3 regions of the Streptomyces sp. x-19 genome follow, and region 2 is predicted to be linked to each of the others. Evidence: riboswitches for the same ligand, from Rfam matches in the RefSeq annotation. Region 2 holds a riboswitch; each other region holds the start of a gene.
What was found. A riboswitch is a leader RNA that binds a small molecule or an ion and turns the genes downstream of it on or off. The one in region 2 is predicted to bind thiamine pyrophosphate.
Positions count from the first base shown of each region.

Region 1 (7,955 bases), on a different contig from region 2:
ACGGCCCGGGGTCACCGGGCGTGGTGCACTCCGGACATGGCCTGGCCGGCATGGAGGAGCGGGCCACGTTGCTCGGGGGCAGGCTCACCGCGAGCCCGGGTCCGGACGGCGGCTTTCTCGTAGAGGCGGAAATCCCGTGGTGATCAGAGCAATCGTGGCCGACGACCAGGCCATCGTCCGCACCGGCTTCGTCAACCTCCTGGGCACGCAGGACGACATCGAGGTGGTGGGTGAGGCCGAGGACGGCGTGCAGGCGGTACGGGTGGCCGCGGAGCAGCGCCCCGACCTCGCACTGCTGGACATCCGGATGCCGCACAAGAATGGCATCGAGGCCGCCCGGGAGATCACTCGGGCGTCGGGGGGCGCGACCAAGGCGTTGATGCTGACGACGTTCGGGCTCGACGAGTACGTGTACGACGCGCTCGCAGCCGGCGCCAGCGGCTTCCTCCTGAAGGACACCACGTTCCCGGAACTCCTCCACGCCGTGCGGGTGGTGGCGGAGGGCAATGCACTGTTGGCACCCGAGTTGACCAAGCGGTTGATCGCGCAGTTCGTCAAGCAGCGATCGGCGCCGGCTCCCGTGCGCACGGTCGAGGAGCTGACCGGCCGTGAGGTGGAGGTGCTCCTCCACATCGCCCAGGGGCTGTCCAACGCGGAGATCTCCGCACGCCTGACGATCACCGATCACACCGTCAAGACGCACATCAACCGGCTCTTCACCAAGATGGGGCTCCGTGATCGTGCCCAGGCAGTGATCCTCGCCTACGAATTGGGCCTGGTCATCCCGCAGGGCCGGCGCCCCGCCCCGCCCTCACGCACCTAATGGCCCCCACCCCTTCAGGAGCGGATCATGGCCCAGCACCGGCAGGCGACACGCTCACTCCTCCGTGTCGTCCAACACCACCACGTCTTCGACGGCGAAGGAGATGCCGACCCGGTCTCCGGACTCCGGCGCTTCGTGGAGTGGGCACGCCGCCTCCACCTGCGGTCCGCTCGGCGGTTGGAGCAACAGCGCGACGTGCGTGCCGCGGAAGGTCCGGGCCACGACCGTGCACGGCAGGCCGTCCGCCGCGGACGTCAGCCGGACGCCGGCCGGACGCACGAGCAGGCGGCAGGCACCATCCGCAGTGCCGTCCGGTACGGGCACCTTGCCCCAAGGGGTAGCGGCGGATTCGCCCTGCACGGTCGCCTCCACCACGTTGTCGAAGCCGAGGAAACGGGCGACGAAAGCGGAAGCGGGGCGCTGCCAGACCTCCAGCGGGGTGCCGCTCTGAGCGATCCGGCCGTCCCGCATCACCACGACGCGGTCGGCGAGGGCGAACGCCTCCCCTTGGTCGTGGGTGACGGCGAGCACCGTCGTGCCCAACTCGCGAAAGAGCCGGCGCAGTTCGACGACGAGGCGCTCGCGCAGCCCCCGGTCCAGTTGCCCGAGGGGTTCGTCCAGCATCAACAGCCGCGGGCTCGGGGCGAGGGCCCGAGCGAGGGCGACGCGCTGTTGCTCGCCACCGGACAGCGACGCCACGGCCCGGCGCTCGGCGCCCGGGAGCCCGACGAGATCCAGCAGTTCGGCGACCGTGCGTTGCTGCTCGGCGCGGGAGGAGCCCCGCATCCGCACTCCGAAGGCCACGTTCCCCGCGACATCGCGCTGCGGGAACAACTGGTGGTCCTGGAACATCAACCCGACGCCGCGCCGGTGCGTGGGCACCCCCACCTGGTCGCGCCCTTCGAGCAGCACGGCCCCCGCGTCGGTGTGCTGCAGCCCGGCGACGACCCGCAGCAGGGTGGACTTGCCACTACCGCTGGGGCCGAGGACGCAGACGATTTCGTGTGCGGCGACGTCCAGGTCCACCCCGTCGAGTGCGGGATGCGCGCCGGGCGTGCCGAACCTGACCGTGACGCCGTCCAGGCGCAGCATTTCCGATGCCGCGGTCCGGGCCTGTGCCGTCATCTAGAACTCCCCGGAGTGGTCGGTGCGGATGCGCTCCAGGGCCAGCAGGGCGCCCGCGCACACCACCATCAATATGGTCGACAGGGCCATCGCCTGGCCGTAGTTGAACTCGCCGGCGCGGCCCAGCAGTCGGGTGACGGCCACCGGCAGCGTCGGCTGGTCCGGTCGGGCGATGAAGACGGTCGCGCCGAACTCACCGAGCGACACCGCGAAGGCGAAGCCCGCCGCGACGAGCAGCGCCCGCCGCACCATCGGCAGGTCCACCTCGCGCCAGACCTGCCAAGGCGAGGCGCCGAGGACCGCCGCCGCTTCCCGCAGCCGCCCGTCCACCGCCCGCAGGACGGGCAGCATCGTGCGGACCACGAACGGCACACCCACCAGGGCCTGGGCGAGCGGGACCAGCCACCACGAGGCCCGCAGGTCCAGCGGCGGCTTGTCGAGGGTGATCAGGAATCCGAAGCCGACGGTCACGGCAGAGACTCCGAGGGGCAACATCAGCAGTCCGTCGAAGCCGCGCAGGAGCCGGGTGATCATCGGTGTCCGCCCGGACGGGCCGGCTGCCGGCCGGGAGCGGGTGAGTGCGGCCGCGGCCAGTCCTCCGACCAGGAGGGCGATCGCGGTGGCTGCCGCCCCGTAGGCGAGGGAGTTCCAGAGGGCGTCGAGGGGGGCCACGGCGAAGGTGCTGTCGGCGGACGCCGCATCGTGCAGCGTCTTGTAGAAGACCAACCCGTAGCCGTCCGGGCCGGCGAAGGACCGCTCGACGAGTACGGCGAGCGGCAGGACGAGCAGCACCGCGATGACGGTGAGGGTGCCCCACAGCAGCGCCCACTGGCCTGCGCCGTGCGGACGACGGGCGGTCCGGGAGGCGTCGACGAGCCGCAGGGTGGATTCGCGGCGCCGCACGGTCCAGGCATGCAGCGCCAACAGTCCCAGTACGGCCGCGAACTGGATCAGGGTGAGCACGGCGGCGGTCGGCAGGTCCAGGAAGTCGGCGGTCTGCCGGTAGATCTCCACCTCCAACGTGGAGAAGGTGGGTCCGCCGAGGATCTGCACCACTCCGAAGGAGGTGAAGGTGAAGAGGAACACCATCAGCGCCGCGGCGGCCACCGCCGGCCCGAGCGCGGGCAGCGTCACCTTCCGCCACGCCGCGAACCTTCCGACGCCCAGGACCCGGGCCGCCTCCTCCTGACGCGGGTCGAGCTGGGACCAGAGCCCGCCGACGGTGCGGACGACGACGGCGTAGTTGAAGAAGACGTGCGCCAGCAGGATCGCCCACACCGAGGTGTCCAGCCGGACGCCCCACAGGTCGTCCAGCAGCCCGCCCCGGCCGACCAGCGCCAGGAAGGCGGAGCCGACGACGACGGTGGGCAGCACGAACGGCACCGCCACCACCGCCCGCAGCAGTTGTTTGCCGGGGAAGTCGAAGCGGGCGAAGACGTAGGCGCCGGGCAGCGCGATCAGCAGCGTCAAGGCGGTCGAGGCAGCGGCCTGCCACACCGTGAACCACAGCACGTGGAGGACGTCCGGATCACCGAGCACGGCGCCGAAGCGGCCGAGTTGCCACTGCCCGCCGTCCTTCAGCCCCCGGCCGACGATCACGGCGACCGGGTAGGCGAAGAACACCGCGAAGAAGACGAACGGCACGACCATCAGGCCGAGCCGCACCGCCGTGGTCCGCGCGGTCCCCCGTTGCCGGGTGCGGGCTACTTCAGAACGAGCGAGGACCACTGCTTGACCCACTGGTCACGGTTCTTGGCGATCGTCTCGGGTGCGAGGGTCGCCGGCTTGTCGATCGTGGCGCCGTAGCGGGTGAACAGCTCCGGCTCCTTGGCGTCCTTGCGTGCCGGGTTGACGAACATCTGCAGCGGCATGTCCTCCTGGAACGTCTTCGACAGGAGGAAGTCGAGCAGCGCCTTGCCGCCCTTCTCGTTCTTGGCGCCCTTGAGCAGACCACCGAATTCGATCTGCTGGAAGCAGGTGCCGGTCGCGACGCCGGTCGGGGCCTCCTTCGGGGCGGGGTTCTTGCCCATCACTTCGGCGGGCGGGCTGGAGGCGTAGGAGACCACCAGCGGCTTGTCCCCCTTGCCCTTGCCGGCCGCGGAGCCCGAGAAGCGCTCGTTGTACGCCTGCTCCCAGCTGTCGACGACCTCGACGCCGTTGGCCTTGAGCTTCTTCCAGTAGTCCGTCCAGCCGGCTTCGCCGTGGGCGGCGATCGTGCCGAGCTGGAAGGCGAGTCCCGGGGAGGAGGTGGCGGAGTTCTCCGTGACGAGCAGGCCCTTGTACTGCGGCTTGAGCAGGTCGTCGAAGGTCTGCGGCGGCGCCAGCTTGTGCTGGGTGAAGTAGGCGCGGTCGTAGTTGACGCAGATGTCGCCGTAGTCGAGGGGCGTGACCCGGTGGCCGTCCTTGTCGAGCTGCAGATCAGCCGGGACGCTGTCCAGGCCCTTGGCCTTGTAGGGGGTGAAGAGCCCGGCGTTCAGCCCGCGCGAGAGCAGGGTGTTGTCGATGCCGAAGAAGACGTCGCCCTGCGGGTTGTCCTTGGAGAGGATCGCCTTGTTGACGGCTTCGCCGGCGTCCCCGCCCCTGAGCACCTTGACCTTGTAGCCGCTCTCCTTCTCGAAGGCGGCCAGGACGGACTTGGAGGCGTTGAACGAGTCGTGGCTGACGAGCGTGACGGTCTTGGCGTCGGCGCTGCTGTCGCCGGCGCTGCCGCATCCGGCGAGTGCCGTCATGCCGGCCGCGGCGGCGAGCGCTGCCGCGGTGATCCTTCTGGTGGTGCTCACTGATTTCCTCCTGGCTGGCCAGGAAGAGACGCGGCCCCGCCCGGTGCCCGCTGCGTTCTTTGTCGGAGACGTTCGGCAGCGGGCGGTGGGCAGGGCGCAACAGCATGAGTGACGACCGAACTTCCTACCCGGAATGACCCGGGCGAGGTTCAAGGGTCTGCGGCGTCGTCGGGCTACGACGTGTCCGCACTCTCAGCGCTGTGGCGCTCCCCTGTCGGAATGTGCATTTGTTCGACGACACCGTACCAGCGGGTGGCTCAGCGCTCCGAGGCTGCAAGCTGTCCGCAGGCGCCGTCGATCTCCTGGCCCCGGGTGTCCCGCACGGTCACGGGCACGCCGTGCGCCTCGATGGCCCGCACGAACGCCAGCTCGTCCTCGGGCCGCGAGGCGGTCCACTTCGAGCCGGGGGTCGGGTTGAGCGGGATGAGGTTGACGTGGACGCGCTTGCCCTTGAGCAGCCGTCCCAGCAGGTCACCGCGCCACGCCTGGTCGTTGATGTCGCGGATCAGGGCGTACTCGATCGAGACCCGGCGGCCGGACTTCTCGGCGTACTCCCACGCCGCGTCCAGCACCTCGCGGACCTTCCAGCGGGTGTTGACGGGCACGAGGGTGTCCCGCAGCTCGTCGTCGGGCGCGTGCAGCGACAGCGCGAGCCGGCACTTGAAGCCCTCGTCGGCGAACCGCAGCATCGCCGGGACCAGCCCGACGGTGGAGACGGTGATGCCGCGCTGGGAGAGGCCCAGCCCGTCCGGCTCGGGGTCGGTCAGCCGCCGGATGGCGCCGACCACCCGCTTGTAGTTGGCGAGCGGCTCACCCATGCCCATGAAGACGATGTTGGACAGCCGTGCCGGTCCGCCGGGCACCTCGCCGTCGCGCAGCGCCCGCATCCCGTCGACGATCTGGTGCACGATCTCGGCGGTGGAGAGGTTGCGGTCCAGGCCGGCCTGGCCGGTGGCGCAGAACGGGCAGTTCATGCCGCAGCCGGCCTGCGAGGAGATGCACATGGTGACCCGGTCCGGATAGCGCATCAGGACGGACTCGACGAGGGTGCCGTCGTGCAGGCGCCACAGCGTCTTGCGGGTGGTGTCGTCGTCGCACGAGATGTGCCGCACCACGGACATCAGGTCCGGCAGCAGTTCGGCGGCGAGCTTCTCGCGCGCCGCCGCGGGGATGTCGGTCCACTGGGCGGGGTCGTGCGCGTAGCGGGCGAAGTAGTGCTGCGACAGCTGCTTGGCGCGGAACGGCTTCTCGCCGATCGCCGCCACCGCCTCGCGGCGCTCGGCCGGGCTGAGGTCGGCGAGGTGCCGCGGTGGCTTCTTGGCGCCGCGGGGGGCGACGAACGTCAGTTCTCCCGGGGCCGGGCGTGCCATGGGCGGAAACTCCTCTGTGCGACGAGGTCGGGCGGCTTCTGCCGACGCATGACCGGGGTCCGGACGGGCCGGAACCGGGAGACCTCACGGATCGTCCCCGCGGTCGCGGGGACGGAAAGGGCGCGCCACGAACGAGCGACGCGCCCTTCAAGGGTAACCGGCGACGCTCAGCCCGATCCCACGAAGATCACGAACAGCAGCCAGACGACGGGAGCGGTCGGCAGCAGCGAGTCCAACCGGTCCATGATCCCGCCGTGACCGGGCAGCAGGGTGCCCATGTCCTTGATGCCCAGATCCCGCTTGATCATGGATTCGCCGAGGTCACCGAGGGTGGCGCTGACCGCGACCGCGAGGCCGAGCAGCAGTCCCTGCCACCAGATGCCGCCCTTGATCAGGAACTGCATGCACAGCGCGCCCGCCACCATCGCGAAGAGCACCGCTCCGACGAGTCCCTCGCGGGTCTTGCCGGGACTGATCCGCGGCGCGAGCTTCTTCCTGCCGAAGCGCCAGCCGACCGCGTAGGCGCCGGTGTCGCTGACGACCGTCAGCAGCAGGAAGGTCAGCACCCGCTGCGGCCCGTCGTCCTCGGCCGCCAGCATCAGCGCCACGAAGGTCGCCAGGAAGGGGACGTAGAAGGCCGCGAAGATGGCGGCCGTGACGTCCCGGAGGTAGTTCTGGGGCGCCTCGGTCATCCGCCAGACGAGGACGGCGAGCGCGGTGAGCGCCATCGCCACCCAGGCGCCTTCGGCACCGCGCACGTACCCGGCGACGACCATCGCGGTGCCGCCGAGCGCGAGCGGGACCAGCGGCACCCGGATGTCCTTGCGCTCGGCCAGCCGCGAGGTCAGTTCCCACAGGCCCACGACGACGGCGATCGCTATGACACCGATGAACACCGGCTTGTAGACGAAGAGCGAGGCGAGGATGACCACGCCGAGCCCGACGCCGACCCCTATGGCGGCGCGCAGGTTGCGCCCCGCGCTCTTCTTCTGCGGTTTCACTGGGTCACTGTCGGACCCGGGGAGCGAGGTGGGCATGGGCTCCTGCGGCCTGTCGTCGCGGAACAGGGGGCCGCTCAGGCGAGCAGCCCCCCGGTCGTCCGAGATATCCCGGATGTCCCGATGGTCGTCCTGGTGTCCGCCCGGCTCGGGCACGAGGGGCATGGGCCGAGTCTGCGCCGCGCCGCCTCCGTCGTGCACGGGACCCGCCGGGACGGGAGGCGCCGCTCCGCGCAGCGAGGCGGCCGGTCCGTGATCGGGCGGTCCCCACTGGCCGGAGCCGGGCGGGGTCCCCCAGGATGACTCGTTCATCAGACCTCTAGGAGCTCGGATTCCTTGTGCTTGAGGAGCTCGTCCACCTGCGCGACGTACTTCGCGGTGACGTCGTCGAGTTCCTTCTCGGCGCGGCGCACCTCGTCCTCGCCGGACTCCTTGTCCTTGACCAGCTTGTCGAGCGACTCCTTGGCCTTGCGACGCACGCTGCGGATCGAGATCTTCGAGTCCTCGGCCTTGTTCTTGGCGACCTTGATGAACTCGCGGCGGCGCTCCTCGGTCAGCTCCGGGAACGTCACACGGATGATGTTGCCGTCGTTGCTCGGGTTGACGCCGAGGTCCGAGTCACGGATCGCCTGCTCGATGTTGCGCAGCGCGCTCTTGTCGAACGGGGTCACCACGGCCATCCGCGGTTCCGGAACCGAGAACGACGCCAGCTGGTTGATGGGCGTCATGGCACCGTAGTAGTCCGCCACGATCTTGTTGAACATCGCCGGGTGCGCACGCCCGGTGCGGATCGCGGCGAAGTCCTCCTTGGCGACCACGACGGCCTTCTCCATCTTCTCCTCGGCTTCGAGGAGGATCT
Region 1 is NZ_JAJPWK010000006.1:95,262-103,216, forward strand. It holds gene ACLJT4_RS17495 (sensor histidine kinase) at 1-143, shown strand, start outside; gene ACLJT4_RS17500 (response regulator) at 137-823, shown strand; gene ACLJT4_RS17505 (ABC transporter ATP-binding protein) at 878-1,948, opposite strand; gene ACLJT4_RS17510 (ABC transporter permease) at 1,949-3,613, opposite strand; gene ACLJT4_RS17515 (thiamine ABC transporter substrate binding subunit) at 3,652-4,728, opposite strand; TPP riboswitch at 4,832-4,951, opposite strand; gene rlmN (23S rRNA (adenine(2503)-C(2))-methyltransferase RlmN) at 4,986-6,098, opposite strand; gene ACLJT4_RS17525 (phosphatidate cytidylyltransferase) at 6,266-7,408, opposite strand; gene frr (ribosome recycling factor) at 7,408-7,955, opposite strand, start outside.
Region 1: it holds a riboswitch for thiamine pyrophosphate, as region 2 does, so the genes downstream of both, ACLJT4_RS17515 (thiamine ABC transporter substrate binding subunit) here and thiO (glycine oxidase ThiO) in region 2, are expected to answer to the same signal.

Region 2 (7,955 bases):
ACGCCCGCCAGCGCAGCGGCGCCTTGTTCTGGAACAGCACCTCGCCGAGCAGCCACAGGGCGACCAGGGCGAACGCGATGTAGAGGATCGTCCAGCCCATATGCGCCCCTCTTCCGCCGGATGCCGGCCGCCGTGGTCAGGGCCGCTGGTGCAGCCCCAGGTTCTCGTAGATTTCCAGGGTCGCCGTGGAGTGGTTCAGGGTGATGAAGTGCAACCCGGGCACGTCCTCGGCCATCAAGCGCGCGCACAGGTCCGTCGCGTACTCGATGCCAATGGAGCGTACCGCCGCCGGGTCGTCCTTGACCGCGAGGATGCGCGCAGCGAGCTCGGGCGGGAAGGCGGCGTTGCTGAGCTGCGCGAAGCGCTCGATCTGACGCACGTTGGTGACCGGCATGATCTCCGGAATGATCGGCGTCGAGCAACCCGCGGCGTGCACCCGGTCCCGCAGCCGGAAGTAGTCCTCCGGGTAGAAGAACATCTGCGTGATCGCGAAGTCGGCGCCGGCGCGGCACTTGTCGACGAAGTGCCGGACGTCGGTGTCCCAGTCCGTGGAGCGCGGGTGCATCTCGGGGAAGGCGGCCACGCCGACGCAGAAGTCGCCGGACTCCTTGATCAGCTGGACCAGCTCGGCGGCGTAGCCGATGCCCTCGGGGTGCCGGATCCAGTCGCCCATGGGGTCGCCCGGCGGGTCGCCGCGCAGCGCGAGCATGTTGCGGATCCCGGCGTCGGCGTACTGGCCGATGATGTTGCGCAGCTCGGCGGTGGAGTGGTTGACCGCGGTCAGGTGGGCGACCGGGGTGAGGGTGGTGTCGGTGGCGATCCGCTCGGTGGCACGGACCGTGCCGTCGCGGGAGGTGCCACCGGCCCCGTAGGTCACGGAGACGAAGGTCGGGGCGACGGCCTCGATGCGGCGGATGGCGTTCCACAACGTCCGCTCGCCCTTCTCCGTCTTCGGGGCGGCGAACTCGAACGAGAAGGATCGCTTGCCGGAAGCAAGCAGGTCGCGCACAGTGCGTGCGCGATCAGTCCTGGTGGAAGCTGTACCTAGGGCCATACGGGCAGGTTAACCACAGGTCGGACGGACACCAACCGGCATCGACGTAATGCCTGGTTGGTGCAGTTCCTGTCCACTAGGTGGACATCCCGTGGCCATCCGGTGCTCTCCGGCCGGCGCCGACCGGAGAGCGTCAGGCGGACCAGCTCCGGACCCGCTTGGCCAGCTCGGCGGTGGCCGCGCCCGGATCGTCGGCCTCGGTGATCGCGCGGACCACCACCACTCGACGGGCGCCGGCCGCCAGCACCTCGTCGAGGTTGCCGGCGTCGATCCCGCCGATGGCGAACCAGGGGCGCTCGGGGTTCCGCGCGGCGGTGTAGCGGACGAGGTCCAGGCCGGGGGCGTGCCGGCCGGGCTTGGTCGGGGTCGGCCAGCAGGGGCCGGTGCAGAAGTAGTCCACGCCGGGCTCGGTGAGGGCGGCGTCCACCTCGGCCTCGGCGTGCGTGGAGCGGCCGATCAGCGGCTCCGGTCCGAGCAGGGCGCGGGCGGCGGGGACCGGCAGGTCGCCCTGGCCGAGGTGGAGCACCCCGGCGCCCGCGGCGTGGGCGACGTCCGCGCGGTCGTTGACCGCGAGCAGCGTGCCGTGCCGTCGGCAGGCGTCCGCGAAGACCTCCAGGTGGCGCAGCTCCGCGCCGGCCTCCATGCCCTTGTCGCGCAGCTGCACGATGTCCACGCCCGAGGAGAGCACCGCGTCCAGGAACTGCGGGAGGTCGCCCTGCCGGGTGCGCGCGTCGGTGCACAGGTAGAGCCGGGCGTCGGACAGGGCCTGTCGAACGGTGGTCATCGGGCGGCTTCCCCCTCGTCGGCGGCGTACGGACCGGCCGGAACCGGTCCGTACGCCGCGTGGATGCGGTTGCGGATGCGTGGTGCGGTTGCTGCGGGACGCGGCTGCGTCAGACGGCCAGCGCCTGGGCCCGGCGCTTGACCTCCGTGCCGCGATTCTCGCGCAGCGCCTGCGCCGGGGTACCGGGCAGGGTGTCATCGGCGGTGAAGAGCCACTCCAGCATCTCCTCGTCGGCGAAGCCGTCGTCCCGCAGGAGCGTCAGCGTCCCGACGAGTCCCTTGACGACCTTGCCGTCCTGGATGAATTCGGCGGGCACCTGAAGCACACGGTTCTCCCCGCGGCGCACCGCGATCAGCTGGCCCTCCTTCACCAGCTGCCGCACGCGGGTCACCTCGACGTCGAGTTCTTCGGCGATGTCGGGGAGGGTGAGCCAGGCGGGAACGAGTCCATCGATCTTTGCGTCAATCTCGGTCACAGGACAAGCCTGCCACCTCCCACTGACAGCCGGTACCCGGGCATCGCCGCCGGGCAACGCGTGTCCCCCGCCGGGTGGGCGGCGGGGGGCCGCGCAGCGGGTCAGCGGACCGCCGACTTCAGCGGAACGGCAGCGTCCGCCGCCCGCTCCCGGTCGAGCAGGGCGCCCCGCTCGATGAGCCGGCGCCCCTGGGCCAGATCCCGCGGGCGCCCCACGGCCAGCAGCGCGACCAGCCGTCCCGCTCCGCCGGCGCCGTCGCCGCGGAGCCAGAGGACCGACCAGGCGGCGCCGGTGGGATCACCGCGCCAGACCAGTTCGTCGGCGTCCCCGTGGTGGCCGGCGTACTGCACGAACCGGCCGAACTGCTCGGACCAGAAGTACGGCACCGGGTCGTAGACCACGCCCTCGGCTGCGCCGCGGGCGATGTTCTCGGCCACCGTGCGGGGCCCCTGGAGGGCGTTGTCCCAGTGGTGGACCAGCAGCCGGGTGTCGTAACGGGCCGACGGGAAGGAGGCGCAGTCGCCGACCGCGTAGACGTCGGGAACGGAGGTGCGCAGCCGCTCGTCGGCCTGCACCGAGCCGTCCGCGGGCGAGAGGGCGACGCCGGAACCGGCCAGCCAGCCGGTGGCGGGCCGGGCGCCGATGCCGACGACGACGGCGTCGGCGGGCAGGGCGGTGCCGTCGGCGAGGGTCACCGCGCCGGGCGCGACGGAGTCGACCCGCACGCCGGTGCGCAGATCGGCCCCGGCGTCCGCGTACCAGCCGGTCATGTGCCCGGCGACCTCGGCGGGCAGGGCGCCGGCCAGCGGGTGGTCGGCGGCCTCGACGACGGTGACCTCGCAGCCCGCCTCACGGGCGGCGGTGGCGAACTCCGCACCGATCCAGCCGGCCCCCACCACCACGATCCGGTGCTGGGCGGCGAGCACCGGGCGCAGCCGCTCGGCGTCGTCCAGGGTGCGCAGCAGGTGCACGTCGGGGCGGCCCTCGCTGCCGGGCAGCCGGATCGGTTCGGCGCCGGTCGCCAGGACCGCGTAGTCGTAGCGGACCGGGCCCCGGTCGGTCTCGACGAGGTGCTCCTCGGGGCGCAGTGCGGTGACCCGGCGGCCGAGGTGGAGGTCGATGCCGAGACTGGCGAAGTCGATGTCGAACGCGGAGCCGTCGGCCTTGCCGAGCAGCACCGCCTTGGACAGCGGGGGCCGGTCGTAGGGCTGGTGCGGCTCGTCGCCGAGGAGCGCGATCGCTCCTCGCCAGCCTTGTTCGCGCAGGGCCACGGCGGTCTGCACACCTGCCATCCCGGCGCCGACGATCACCACGCGCGGCGTGCGGTCAGGGTCCTGGGGAGACTTGCTCTGCTCGCTCACCCGCTCACTCTAGGACGGCACCCGACGCGGCCCGCAGCAGCGCGCAAGGAGATCTCTGACACAGCGTCACGCCCCGTGACGGCCGGCCCCGCTCCCCGGGCGCTCCCTTACGACGCGTCGCGACCCGTATTAGGGTGGCGGATGCACGCACTCGCGGGAGCCCGGACGGACCGGGCTGAGAGGGAGGCTGGCCGGCCTCCGACCGTACGAACCTGATCCGGGTCATGCCGGCGAAGGGAGGGGCTGGACGCCCATGCATCCATCCACCACACCAACGGACCCGTCGCGGCCCGCGGACCGGCACCCCGACGTGCTGGTCATCGGCGGCGGCATCATCGGACTGGTGACCGCCTGGCGGGCGGCCGGCCGCGGACTGCGGGTCGCGCTGGCGGACCCCGCGCCCGGCGGCGGCGCGGCGTTCGTCGCGGGCGGCATGCTGGCCGCGGTCACCGAGCTCCACTACGGCGAGGAGACCCTGCTGGGCCTCAACCTGGCCTCGGCACAGCGGTATCCGCGCTTCGCGGAAGAGCTGGAGGAGGCCAGCGGGCAGCGGATCGGCTACCGCCGGTGCGGCACCCTGGCCGTCGCGCTGGACGCCGACGACCGCGCCCACCTGAGGGAGTTGCACGCCCTCCAGGTCCGCTCGGGCCTGGACTCGCAGTGGCTGACCGGACGCGAGTGCCGGCGCCTGGAGCCGATGCTCGCCCCGGGGGTGCGCGGCGGCCTCCGGGTGGACGGTGACCATCAGGTCGATCCGCGGCGGCTGGCGGGCGCCCTGCTGGCCGCCTGCGAACGGGCCGGGGTGGTCTTCCACCGAACGGCGGCGGAGCGCCTGACGACCGCCCGGGGACGCGCCACGGGCGCCGAACTCGCCGACGGGACGCGGCTGGCGGCCGGTCAGGTCGTACTGGCCGGGGGCAGTCGCAGCGGGCTGCTGGCCGGCGTCCCGGAGGCCGTGCGGCCGCCGGTGCGGCCCGTCAAGGGGCAAGTGCTGCGGCTGCGGCTGCCGGACCGGCTCCCGGGCGGCCAGGCGTTCCTCTCCCGCACCGTGCGGGCCGTGGTCCGCGGCAACCCGCTCTACCTGGTGCCCCGGGAGAGCGGCGAACTGGTCCTCGGCGCCACCAGCGAGGAGTTGGGCTGGGACACCACGGTGACCGCGGGCGGCGTCTACGAACTGCTGCGGGACGCCCACGAACTTCTCCCGGGCCTCACCGAACTGCCGCTGGTCGAGAGCCTCGCCGGGCTGCGTCCCGGCTCCCCCGACAACGCACCGCTGCTCGGCCCGACCGGGCTGCCCGGCCTCCACCTGGCCACCGGCCACTTCCGCAACGGCGTGCTGCTGACGCCGGTCACCGGTGACGTGCTGGCCGAGGTGCTGGCCACCGGAACCGTCCCGGAAGAGGCCCGCCCCTTCTCCCCCACGCGCTTCTCCCCCACCACCGTGGGGACCGAGCGCGTCCGTGCCCTTGAGGAGCAGCCCGTATGAGCGCCCCCGGTACGCCCGGTACTCCTGCCGGCCCCGTCGCCCCCGATGCCCCTACCGGCCCCACGGTGTCCGTCTCCGTCAACGGGGAGGCCCGCCGGATCCCGGGCGGGCTGACCCTGGACCGGCTGGTCGCCACGCTGTCCCGGGCGTCGGCCGGGGTGGCCGCCGCGGTCAACGAGACCGTCGTGCCGCGCACCCAGTGGTCCACCACCGCGCTCGGCGACGGCGACCGCGTCGAAGTGCTCACCGCCGTGCAGGGAGGCTGATCACGGTCATGACCGACACCGCAGTGGAACCGGCGGACGCCGTCGCGGCGCCCGCCCCCGACGCCGACCCGCTCACCATCGCCGGCACCACGTTCCGGTCCCGGCTCATCATGGGCACCGGCGGCGCGCCCAGCCTCGGCGTCCTGGAGCGCGCCCTGCTGGCCTCCGGCACGGAGCTGACGACGGTCGCCATGCGGCGGCTGGACCCGACCGTGCAGGGCTCGGTGCTGTCCGTGCTCCAGCGCAACGGGATCCGGGTGCTGCCGAACACCGCCGGCTGCTTCACGGCGGGCGAGGCGGTGCTCACCGCCCGGCTCGCCCGGGAGGCGCTCGGCACCGACTGGGTCAAGCTGGAGGTCGTCGCCGACGAGCGGACCCTGCTGCCCGACCCGGTGGAGCTGCTGGACGCCGCCGAGACCCTCGTGGACGACGGTTTCGTCGTCCTGCCGTACACCAACGACGACCCCGTCGTCGCCCGGAAGCTGGAGGACGTGGGCTGTGCGGCGATCATGCCGCTCGGTTCGCCGATCGGTTCCGGCCTCGGCATCCGCAATCCGCACAACTTCCAGCTGATCACCGAGCGTGCGGGCGTCCCGGTCGTCCTGGACGCCGGCGCGGGCACCGCCTCGGACGCGGCGCTCGCCATGGAGCTGGGCTGTGCGGCGGTGATGCTGGCGTCGGCGGTGACCCGCGCGCAGGAGCCGGAGCTGATGGCGGCGGCGATGCGGCACGCGGTGGAGGCGGGCCGGCTGGCGCACCGCGCCGGTCGGATCCCGCGCCGCCACTTCGCGTTGGCGTCCTCGCCCACCGACGGCGTCGCGGAGCTGGACCCGGAGCGGCCGGCGTTCTAGGGCGTGTCCGCGGGCCCGGCCGCCCCGGCGGGCTGGGCCGTCAGCTCCGGCGGGGCCGCGGTGATCACCTCGTCGAGGAGGTTCCGGGAGGCCATCAGGGCGTCGATGGAGCCGGTGAGCCGGGCCCGCTCCCGATGGAGCTCGCCGACCAGCTGCGGGCAGGTGGGCACCAGCCGGCCGTCGTCGTCGCGCAGACAGGGCAGCACCTGGGCGATGGTGGCGGTGTTCAGCCCGGAGGTCAGCAGCGTCCGGATGCGACGGACCTGGTCGACGTCGGCCTCCTGGTAGACGCGGTATCCGGCGGCGGTCCGCGCGGGGCTGAGCAGCCCCTGTTCCTCGTAGTAGCGCAGCAACCGCTCGGTGGTGCCGGTCCGCCGGGCCAGCGCCCCGATCTGCAGCGTCGTCATCGGATCCCCCTGTGGTGCGGTGTGGCGTCGGGGCCGCGGGCGCCACCCCTTCGGGTGCGACCACGGCCGGGTCCGGATTATTCCGTGCCGGACCGGTTCCGGCCGCCCCCTTGTCACGGTTCCGCTGCGTTCCCCGTCGGCGGCGGCCGGGACGTCGGGGCTGTCGGCGCGGGCTCGTAGACTCGTCTGCCGTGGATACGACGTTGCAGGACCCCCTCGTGGGCCAGCTGCTCGACGGTCGCTATCGCGTCGAGGGGCGCATCGCCGCCGGAGGCATGGCCACCGTCTACCGGGCCGTGGACACCCGGCTGGACCGCGTGCTCGCGCTGAAGGTGATGCACCCGAGCCTGGCCGTGGACGGGGCGTTCGTCGACCGCTTCATCCGGGAGGCCAAGTCCGTCGCCCGGCTCTCGCACCCGAACGTGGTCGGCGTCTTCGACCAGGGCACCGACGGCACCTACGTCTACCTGGCGATGGAGTACGTCGCCGGCTGCACCCTGCGCGACGTGCTGCGCGAGCGCGGCGCCCTCCAGCCGCGGGCCGCGTTGGACATCCTGGAGCCGATCCTGGCGGCGCTGGGGGCCGCGCACCGCGCCGGCCTGGTGCACCGCGACATGAAGCCGGAGAACGTCCTGATCGGCGACGACGGCCGGGTCAAGGTCGCCGACTTCGGGCTGGTGCGCGCGGTCGACACGCACACCACCGCCTCCACCGGCTCGGTCCTGGGCACGGTCTCCTACCTCGCCCCCGAGCAGATGGAGCACGGCACCGCGGACGCCCGGGTCGACGTCTACGCCTGCGGCGTGGTGCTCTACGAGATGCTCACCGGCAGCAAGCCGCACACCGGCGGCTCCGCGGCGCAGATCCTCTACAGCCACCTGCACGACGACGTCACCCCGCCCTCCGAGCTGGTGCCGGGCCTGGCGCCCGAGCTGGACGAGCTGGTCGCGGCGGCCACCGCCCGCGCCCCCGAGCAGCGCCCGCAGGACGCGGTGGCGCTGCTCGCCCGGGCCCGCTCGGCCCGCGCCCGGCTGACCGACGCCCAGCTCGACGTGGTCCCGCCGCAGGCCAGGGAGGCGGCGGCGAGCGACGACGAGCGGACCGACGTGATACCGCGCCCGGCGGGCGTCCAGCTCGCGCTGCCGGTCGAGGCCGGGGCGGAGCTGAACCGCACCAGTCGGCTGGAGGTGCCGCCGGCGGACGCCGCACCGGACGGCCGGACCACCCGGCTGCGGCCCCCGCCCGCACCGCACGCGGCACCGACCGGCGGG
Region 2 is NZ_JAJPWK010000001.1:719,211-727,165, reverse strand. It holds gene ACLJT4_RS03415 (hypothetical protein) at 1-100, opposite strand, end outside; gene metF (methylenetetrahydrofolate reductase [NAD(P)H]) at 137-1,054, opposite strand; gene thiE (thiamine phosphate synthase) at 1,188-1,838, opposite strand; gene ACLJT4_RS03400 (Rv2175c family DNA-binding protein) at 1,948-2,313, opposite strand; gene ACLJT4_RS03395 (NAD(P)/FAD-dependent oxidoreductase) at 2,415-3,674, opposite strand; TPP riboswitch at 3,818-3,930, shown strand; gene thiO (glycine oxidase ThiO) at 3,928-5,160, shown strand; gene thiS (sulfur carrier protein ThiS) at 5,226-5,426, shown strand; gene ACLJT4_RS03380 (thiazole synthase) at 5,435-6,277, shown strand; gene ACLJT4_RS03375 (MerR family transcriptional regulator) at 6,274-6,684, opposite strand; gene pknB (Stk1 family PASTA domain-containing Ser/Thr kinase) at 6,876-7,955, shown strand, end outside.

Region 3 (7,047 bases), on a different contig from region 2:
GTCTAAGACGTTCAGTCAGGCAGGTTGGAGCAGCCTCGACCTCACCTCAGCAGTGGCAGCTGGTCAGATCGAGGACGCCGATAAAGAGATCACGAATGCCGTCACTGAGGCCAAAGGCATTCGCGACATATTGCGCGACGCCCACGGCAGGCTAAAAAAGAACAAGGCAGAACTCCATAAAGTCGCCGATGCAGAGGCGCCAGACCGAGGTTTGACGATCAGCAGTACTGGCTATATCGAAGCCCGCAACGACACCACTCAGGACCTTCCAAACCAAGACGACCCCGACAACGAAGAAATACGCGCCCTGCAGAAGAAGAAGATCGAAGATTTCAGCGCGAGGATCCAGGAGATCCTCGCCGACGCAGAAGAAACAGACAACTTCGCCTCTCAGGCTCTCCGTAGCAACACCTCGGGCGATCCCGCAGACGGATTCAAGGGCAAGGTTTACACCTCCATTAGCTCTTACGAGAAGGACTTCCGGAAGCCTGCTCGCGCCGGCACGCACACGCTAGGAGTCAAGCCCTGGGGCAGTGACACCATCAAGCCAGTGGCAGAATTCTTCAGCTATAAGTCCTGGATCAATGCTGGAGATTCTGCACTGCACGGCAGGTTCGGGGAGGCATGGGACTACTTCGTGGGTGGCACCCCTCCAAATGCTGTCGCAGGGATGGCTAAAACGGCAGGCACGAATCTCGGCGCGGGTGGCGGATCCGTCATCAACAAGATTGGCAGCGGGATCATTAAGGGCGCAGGTAAGATCTTCGGCGTGCCTGTCGCCGCTGTCGCAACGTTTATCGACTACGCCTATACCCCCGAGGACGACTCGAAGAAGCTGGAACAGCAGAGCCGGAACGTAAGCCCCAATAAGTTCAACCCCGTATACGGAGAGGGGAAAACTCGTGGAGGAAGCGGACCGATCGCCTAGACCTCAAAGCAGGAGGTTCGCTCCACTGTGGTTTTTGAACGAGATGCTTGGTTCATTCCTGAACCTCAGATCCTTCCACCTGATCATCCTTGGCGGGATCGCAGCATTTGCAGGTACCGGCGGTTTCATATTGGGCCTCACGGAAGGTCGCGGGATAACGAGCGTCCTCATCAGCCTGATGATCGGTGCCGTCGGGGCGTGCCTGGTATCCGTTTGCATTCTTGAGCATTCGAAGAAGTAAGTTCGGCCTAGCTCACCGACAAGTGAAGGCCATGCGGCCGGGCATCAGAGGGTACGACCGCCCGGCGCCACGCCGTATACCGCGGCGCCCAGACCTTAAAGAGGTCTGGGCGCCGACGAAAAACCAACTCAGGCTAGTCAACAGTCGGCATGGAGACTGATAGCTTTCGCCTGTTGTACGCTCCGCAGCCGAGGATTCCCTCCCGCGCAGCTACGTTCAACGTACATACGGATTGACTGGCAACGTCGGTGGCCGTTCGCATCATGCCGAGGGCTGGCTGGGCCTCATACACCGTGCCAGAGGCCCACCGCTCCAAGGCATCAGGACTCAGCCAAAGGCAGGTACACCCGGTTCCCAGCCGCCGCGAACTCCTTGGACTTCTCCAGCATTCCGGCCCGGACCTCCTCGGGGGTCGCGCCCTCTGCACCGCCGAACTGCTCTGTGATGCTTCGGCTAATTTTCATCGAGCAGAACTTCGGCCCGCACATCGAGCAGAAGTGGGCCGTCTTGGCCGGTTCGGCGGGCAGCGTCGCGTCGTGGAAGGCGCGGGCGGTGTCCGGGTCGAGGGCCAGGTTGAACTGGTCCTCCCAGCGGAATTCGAAGCGGGCGTCGGAGAGCGCGTCGTCCCATTCCTGGGCGCCGGGGTGTCCCTTGGCGAGGTCCGCCGCGTGGGCCGCGATCTTGTAGGTGATGACGCCGGTCTTCACGTCGTCGCGGTCCGGGAGGCCCAGGTGCTCCTTGGGCGTGACGTAGCAGAGCATCGCGGTGCCCCACCAGGCGATCATCGCGGCGCCGATGCCCGAGGTGATGTGGTCGTAGGCGGGCGCGATGTCGGTGGTGAGCGGGCCGAGCGTGTAGAACGGGGCCTCTTCGCAGATCTCCTGCTGGAGGTCGATGTTCTCCTTGATCTTGTGCATCGGGACGTGGCCCGGGCCCTCGATCATGGTCTGCACGCCGTGCCGCTTGGCGATGGTGTTCAGCTCGCCGAGGGTCCGCAGCTCGGCGAACTGCGCCTCGTCGTTGGCGTCCGCGATGGAGCCGGGACGCAGGCCGTCACCGAGGGAGAAGGTGACGTCGTAGGCGGCGAGGATGTCGCAGAGCTCCTCGAAGTGCGTGTAGAGGAAGGACTCCTGATGGTGCGCCAGACACCACGCCGCCATGATCGAGCCGCCACGGGAGACGATGCCGGTCTTCCGGTTGGCGGTGAGCGGGACGTAGCGGAGCAGCACGCCGGCGTGCACCGTCATGTAGTCGACGCCCTGCTCGGCCTGCTCGATGACGGTGTCCTTGTAGATCTCCCAGGTCAGTTCCTCGGCCTTGCCGTCGACCTTCTCCAGCGCCTGGTAGAGGGGAACGGTGCCGATGGGGACGGGGGAGTTGCGCAGCACCCACTCACGGGTGGTGTGGATGTTGCGGCCGGTGGAGAGGTCCATGACCGTGTCGGCACCCCAGCGGGTCGCCCAGGTCATCTTCTCCACCTCCTCCTCGATCGACGACGTGACCGCGGAATTGCCGATGTTGGCGTTCACCTTCACCAGGAAGTTCTTGCCGATGATCATCGGCTCGATCTCCGGGTGGTTGATGTTGGCCGGCAGCACCGCCCGGCCCGCCGCGATCTCGTCCCGCACGAACTCGGGGGAGACGTTCTCGCGGACGGCGACGTACTCCATCTCCGCGGTGATCTCGCCGCGTTGGGCGTACGCGAGCTGGGAGACCGGGGTGCCGCCCCGGCCGCGACGCGGCTGGCGCGGCCGGCCGGGGAAGACCGCGTCGAGGTTGCGCAGGCCACCGCGCGGTGACGTGTGCTTGATCCCGTCGTCCTCGGGACGCATCGGGCGGCCCGCGTACTCCTCGGTGTCGCCCCGGGCGATGATCCAGTTCTCGCGCAGCGGCGCCAGACCGCGGCGAACGTCGGTTTCGATCTGGGGATCGGTGTACGGCCCTGACGTGTCGTAGAGCGTCACGTCCTTGCCGTTGGTGAGGTGCACCCGCCGGACCGGGACCCGGAGGTCCGGACGCGATCCGGAAACGTAGCCCTTGTGCCAGCCGATCTGCGGCTTTTCGCCGTCGGCCGAGCCGTTTTCAGGCGTGCGTGCATCCTGCAGAGTCATGTAGACCCAACTCCCTACGCCGGCATTACCCGGTAACAGGTTCGGCGGTCGACGCAGCGGCTTCCGTCATCCGGTGTTTCACGTGAAACACCGCTGGGACGGAGGTCAGCGCCCTCTCAGCCCGGTGCTCCGAGCTCCCGCGATTGCAAAGGTGCCACCACGGTAGCGGCCGAGGCGTCGGTGTGAACAGGGGGCCCACGGGTTCTTGCAATGATCGGGCGGTGAGCCCTCCCGAAACCCAGCACGCCACCGCCGGCCATGCGCACGCGCACGGCCACGGGCCGGCCGCACCGGTGTCCCGCCATCTGCGCAAGGTCATCGCCGCCGTCCTGATCCCGTTCGCGGCCGCGGTGGCGGTCGGTCTGCTCGTCCTCTGGCCCGGCGGCGCGCCTCCCCACAAACCGTCCGGTGTGGGCTTCGACCAGCCCACCGAGAAGGCCCGGGTCACCAAGGTCGAGGAGGTGGACTGTGCGGCGGTGCACGCCGAGCAGCAGCCGCAGCCCACCACGCCCGGGGGCCAGCCACCGGCCGGCGGAGCGTCCCGCGGCAAGCCCTGCGAACAGGCGACGATCAAGGTCACCACGGGGGAGAACACCGGCCGGACCTTCCAGACGGTGGTGACACCGGATGCCCCGCGTCACTACACGACCGGACAGGACGTGATCGTCTCCTACTCCCCCAAGGCTCCGAGGGAGCTTCAGTACGCGGTGACCGACGTCGACCGCACGGTGCCGATGTGGGTGCTGGCAGCGATCTTCGCCTTCGCGGTGGTGATCATCGGGCGGCTGCGCGGAGTGCTCGCGCTGGTGGCGCTGACGGCCAGCTTCGGCCTGTTGACCCTGTTCATCCTGCCGGCGATCCTTCAGGGCTCCGATCCGCTGGTGGTGGCGGTGGTCGGCGGCAGCGCGATCATGCTGATCGCGCTCTACCTGTGCCACGGGCTGACGGCCCGCACGTCGGTGGCGGTGCTCGGCACCCTCGCCTCGCTCCTGCTCATCGCACTGTTGGGCTCGGTCTTCACCCACTGGGCGCTGCTGACCGGCAACACGGACGACACCACCGGGCTGGTGCACGGGCTGTACCCGAACATCGAGATCCGCGGTCTGCTGCTGGCGGGGATCATCATCGGTTCGCTGGGGGTGCTCGACGACGTGACGGTGACGCAGACGGCCGCGGTCTGGGAGCTCAAGGAGGCCGATCCGACGGCGGGTTGGCGCAAGCTGTACGGCGCGGCGATGCGCATCGGGCGGGACCACATCGCCTCGGTGGTGAACACCCTCGTCATGGCCTATGCGGGCGCCGCGCTCCCGCTGCTCCTGCTGTTCTCGATCGCGCAGAGCAGTGTCGGGCGGGTCGCCGGCAGCGAAGTCGTCGCGGAGGAGATCGTCCGGACCCTGGTGGGCAGCATCGGGCTGGTCGCGTCGGTGCCGGTGACCACGCTGCTGGCGGCCCTGGTGGTCTCGGCGGACCGACCGGCGCCGGGCGGGTCGGGGCGGACGGGGGCCGTCGGTGGACGCGGTGGGCGACGCGCGGCGCGCGGACGGCGCCGGAAGCACTGATGGCGGACGGGCCACGGGGCCGGCCGGTGCGAGGGGACGGTGCGGGTGACGGACGGGGCGCAACAGGGCGGGGGCGGCCGACAGCCGGGCGGCGAGGGCAGGGGAACAGGGGAGAGGGGCCGGGGCCGGGGCCGGCGGCTCAGCCGGCCGGAGCCTCCGTGAGGATCCGGTCGAGCGCGGCCTCCAGGGTGTCGCAGACCTCTTCCTTGCCGAGCGGGACGATCCGGTCCGTGCGGTCCAGGAAGGCGATCAGCGGCGGCGCACTGGCCCGGAACAGCGCCCGCTCGGGGCCGACTTGAAGGCTGATGTAGACGTCGCTGAGGTGCTCGGGGGCGGACGGCTCGACCCGGACGTCGCCCTCGCCCGCCGGGCGGGTCAGCCCGTCCAGCAACAGCTCACGGCCGAACACCCAGGTCACGGGCGCGTCTCCGGGGAGATCGAAGGTGAGCCGGACGGCATAGGGATCGGCGCTGTCGAATTCCAGCTCCACCGGGATCCGGAAGGCGAGCTCCTCCGAGACGAGGAAGCTCATGATCACTTCTGCCTGAACCGTGTCGTTCATCAACCACTGCCCCGCACTTGATCGGAGATGGCCGGGAATCATCCCCGGAAGCCCTATTGACGCCATCGTCGGTCACATGCAGGCAGATCACAAGGAGTGAGTTTTCAGATACTGATAGAGAAGGCGAGTGTCGTTAGTACCCTCTCCGCCATTTTCCGTAGTCGCTCCGTAACTGCTTGCAATCGGTGCACTTCCGTCGCAGGAAGAGAAACCGCCAGCGTCGCGGCGGCCGAGCCGACTCGGACCGGGATCGCCGAACACACCGTGCCCAGGGCATATTCCTGGCGATCGTAGGCAACCTGGCCGCGACGCACCGTAGCCAGCCGATTCAGTAGATCACCTTCGGAACGCACCGAAAAGGGCGTCATCGACTGCACCGGATAACGGGACAGGTGTTCTTTCCTGGTCGGTTCGTCGAGTTGCGCGAGAAGGCACTGGCCGATCGCGTGGGTGTGGGCGGTGGAGCGGAAGTCGGCCCATTCCTCGACGGGCGGTCGCTCCGGGTCGGCGGTTATCGCCACCACCTCCACTTCGCCCTCGCGGTAGACGGCGAAGTAGACGGCGGCGCCCAGTTCGCGGCCCGCCACGGCCAGCGCGTCGGCCAACTGCCGGCGCTGCCGGCGCCGGGCCCCCGCCCGACCGATGGACTCCGCGCCCTCGCCGATGACGAAGACGCCGTTCTCCCTGCGCAGATAGCCCTCATGGGTCAGCGTCCGCAGCAGGTGATAGGTCGTGGGCAGGGGGAGTTGGGCCTCCCTGGCCAGCTGCTTGGCGGGCGCACCGTCGGCGTGCGCGGCCACCGCTTCCAGGAGTCGCAGCGCCCGCTGCACCGACCCGATCAGGGTGGGGTGCGAGCCGGACTCGTCGTTGCCGATCGCCAACGCAACCCCCAGGTCCGAGTGCCATGGCCCCGTGGCCCGGGCCGCGGGATCCGCTCCCCGCGGCCGTGCGCCTCCCCGGACTGCCGGCACGACTCCGGCCCGATCGCTCGGTATTTTCCGGAACATCACCATCCGGAAGACGCCTGCGTCCGCACTGTAGCCCGGGCGATCCGGAACGGGAGCCGAAAGTCGGGGAGTTGCCCCCGTCTCGACGGCACGCCCGGCCTCGATGACGCTACGAAGCAAGGTACACACTCTTGGTGAGCAGGTGGAACGCCGTGCACCCCACCGGTGCGAGAACCGCAGGTGGGCCGGATTCCGATCCTCGTTCGGCCCCGGCGCAAGGCGTGTCGGACGGTCTCCGGAACGCCGGACGCCCTGCTCCCGGGCGGGGGCAGGGCGTCTTCGGGGGGTGCGGGTCGGACAGTGCCGATCGGTGGGGGCTCGGCCTACCAGTCGCTCTTCGACGAGGACGAGGACGAGGATCCGGTGAACCTGCGCACGAGGTAGATGACACCGGCGATCAGCGCCGCCGCGATCAGCACCTTGAAGAGCAGGCCGATCAGGAATCCCACGGCGGTGGCGATCAGTCCGCCGAAGACGACGATCAGGATGACGGGCACCACGACCCAGGTGACCCACCACGGAAGCCCTGCGAGTATCCCCTTACCAGCCACTGCTCTGCCCTGCTTTCTGTCTGTCGCGCCGTTGTCGGTCCGTACCGCTCCGGTGGCACCGTCCGCGTGCTCCGCATCCGTCGCACCG
Region 3 is NZ_JAJPWK010000002.1:234,789-241,835, reverse strand. It holds gene ACLJT4_RS05420 (hypothetical protein) at 1-928, shown strand, start outside; gene ACLJT4_RS05415 (hypothetical protein) at 981-1,157, opposite strand; gene thiC (phosphomethylpyrimidine synthase ThiC) at 1,490-3,280, opposite strand; TPP riboswitch at 3,275-3,431, opposite strand; gene ACLJT4_RS05405 (YibE/F family protein) at 3,502-4,839, shown strand; gene ACLJT4_RS05400 (SsgA family sporulation/cell division regulator) at 4,979-5,401, opposite strand; gene ACLJT4_RS05395 (IclR family transcriptional regulator) at 5,506-6,282, opposite strand; gene ACLJT4_RS05390 (DUF5326 family protein) at 6,732-6,959, opposite strand.
Region 3: it holds a riboswitch for thiamine pyrophosphate, as region 2 does, so the genes downstream of both, thiC (phosphomethylpyrimidine synthase ThiC) here and thiO (glycine oxidase ThiO) in region 2, are expected to answer to the same signal.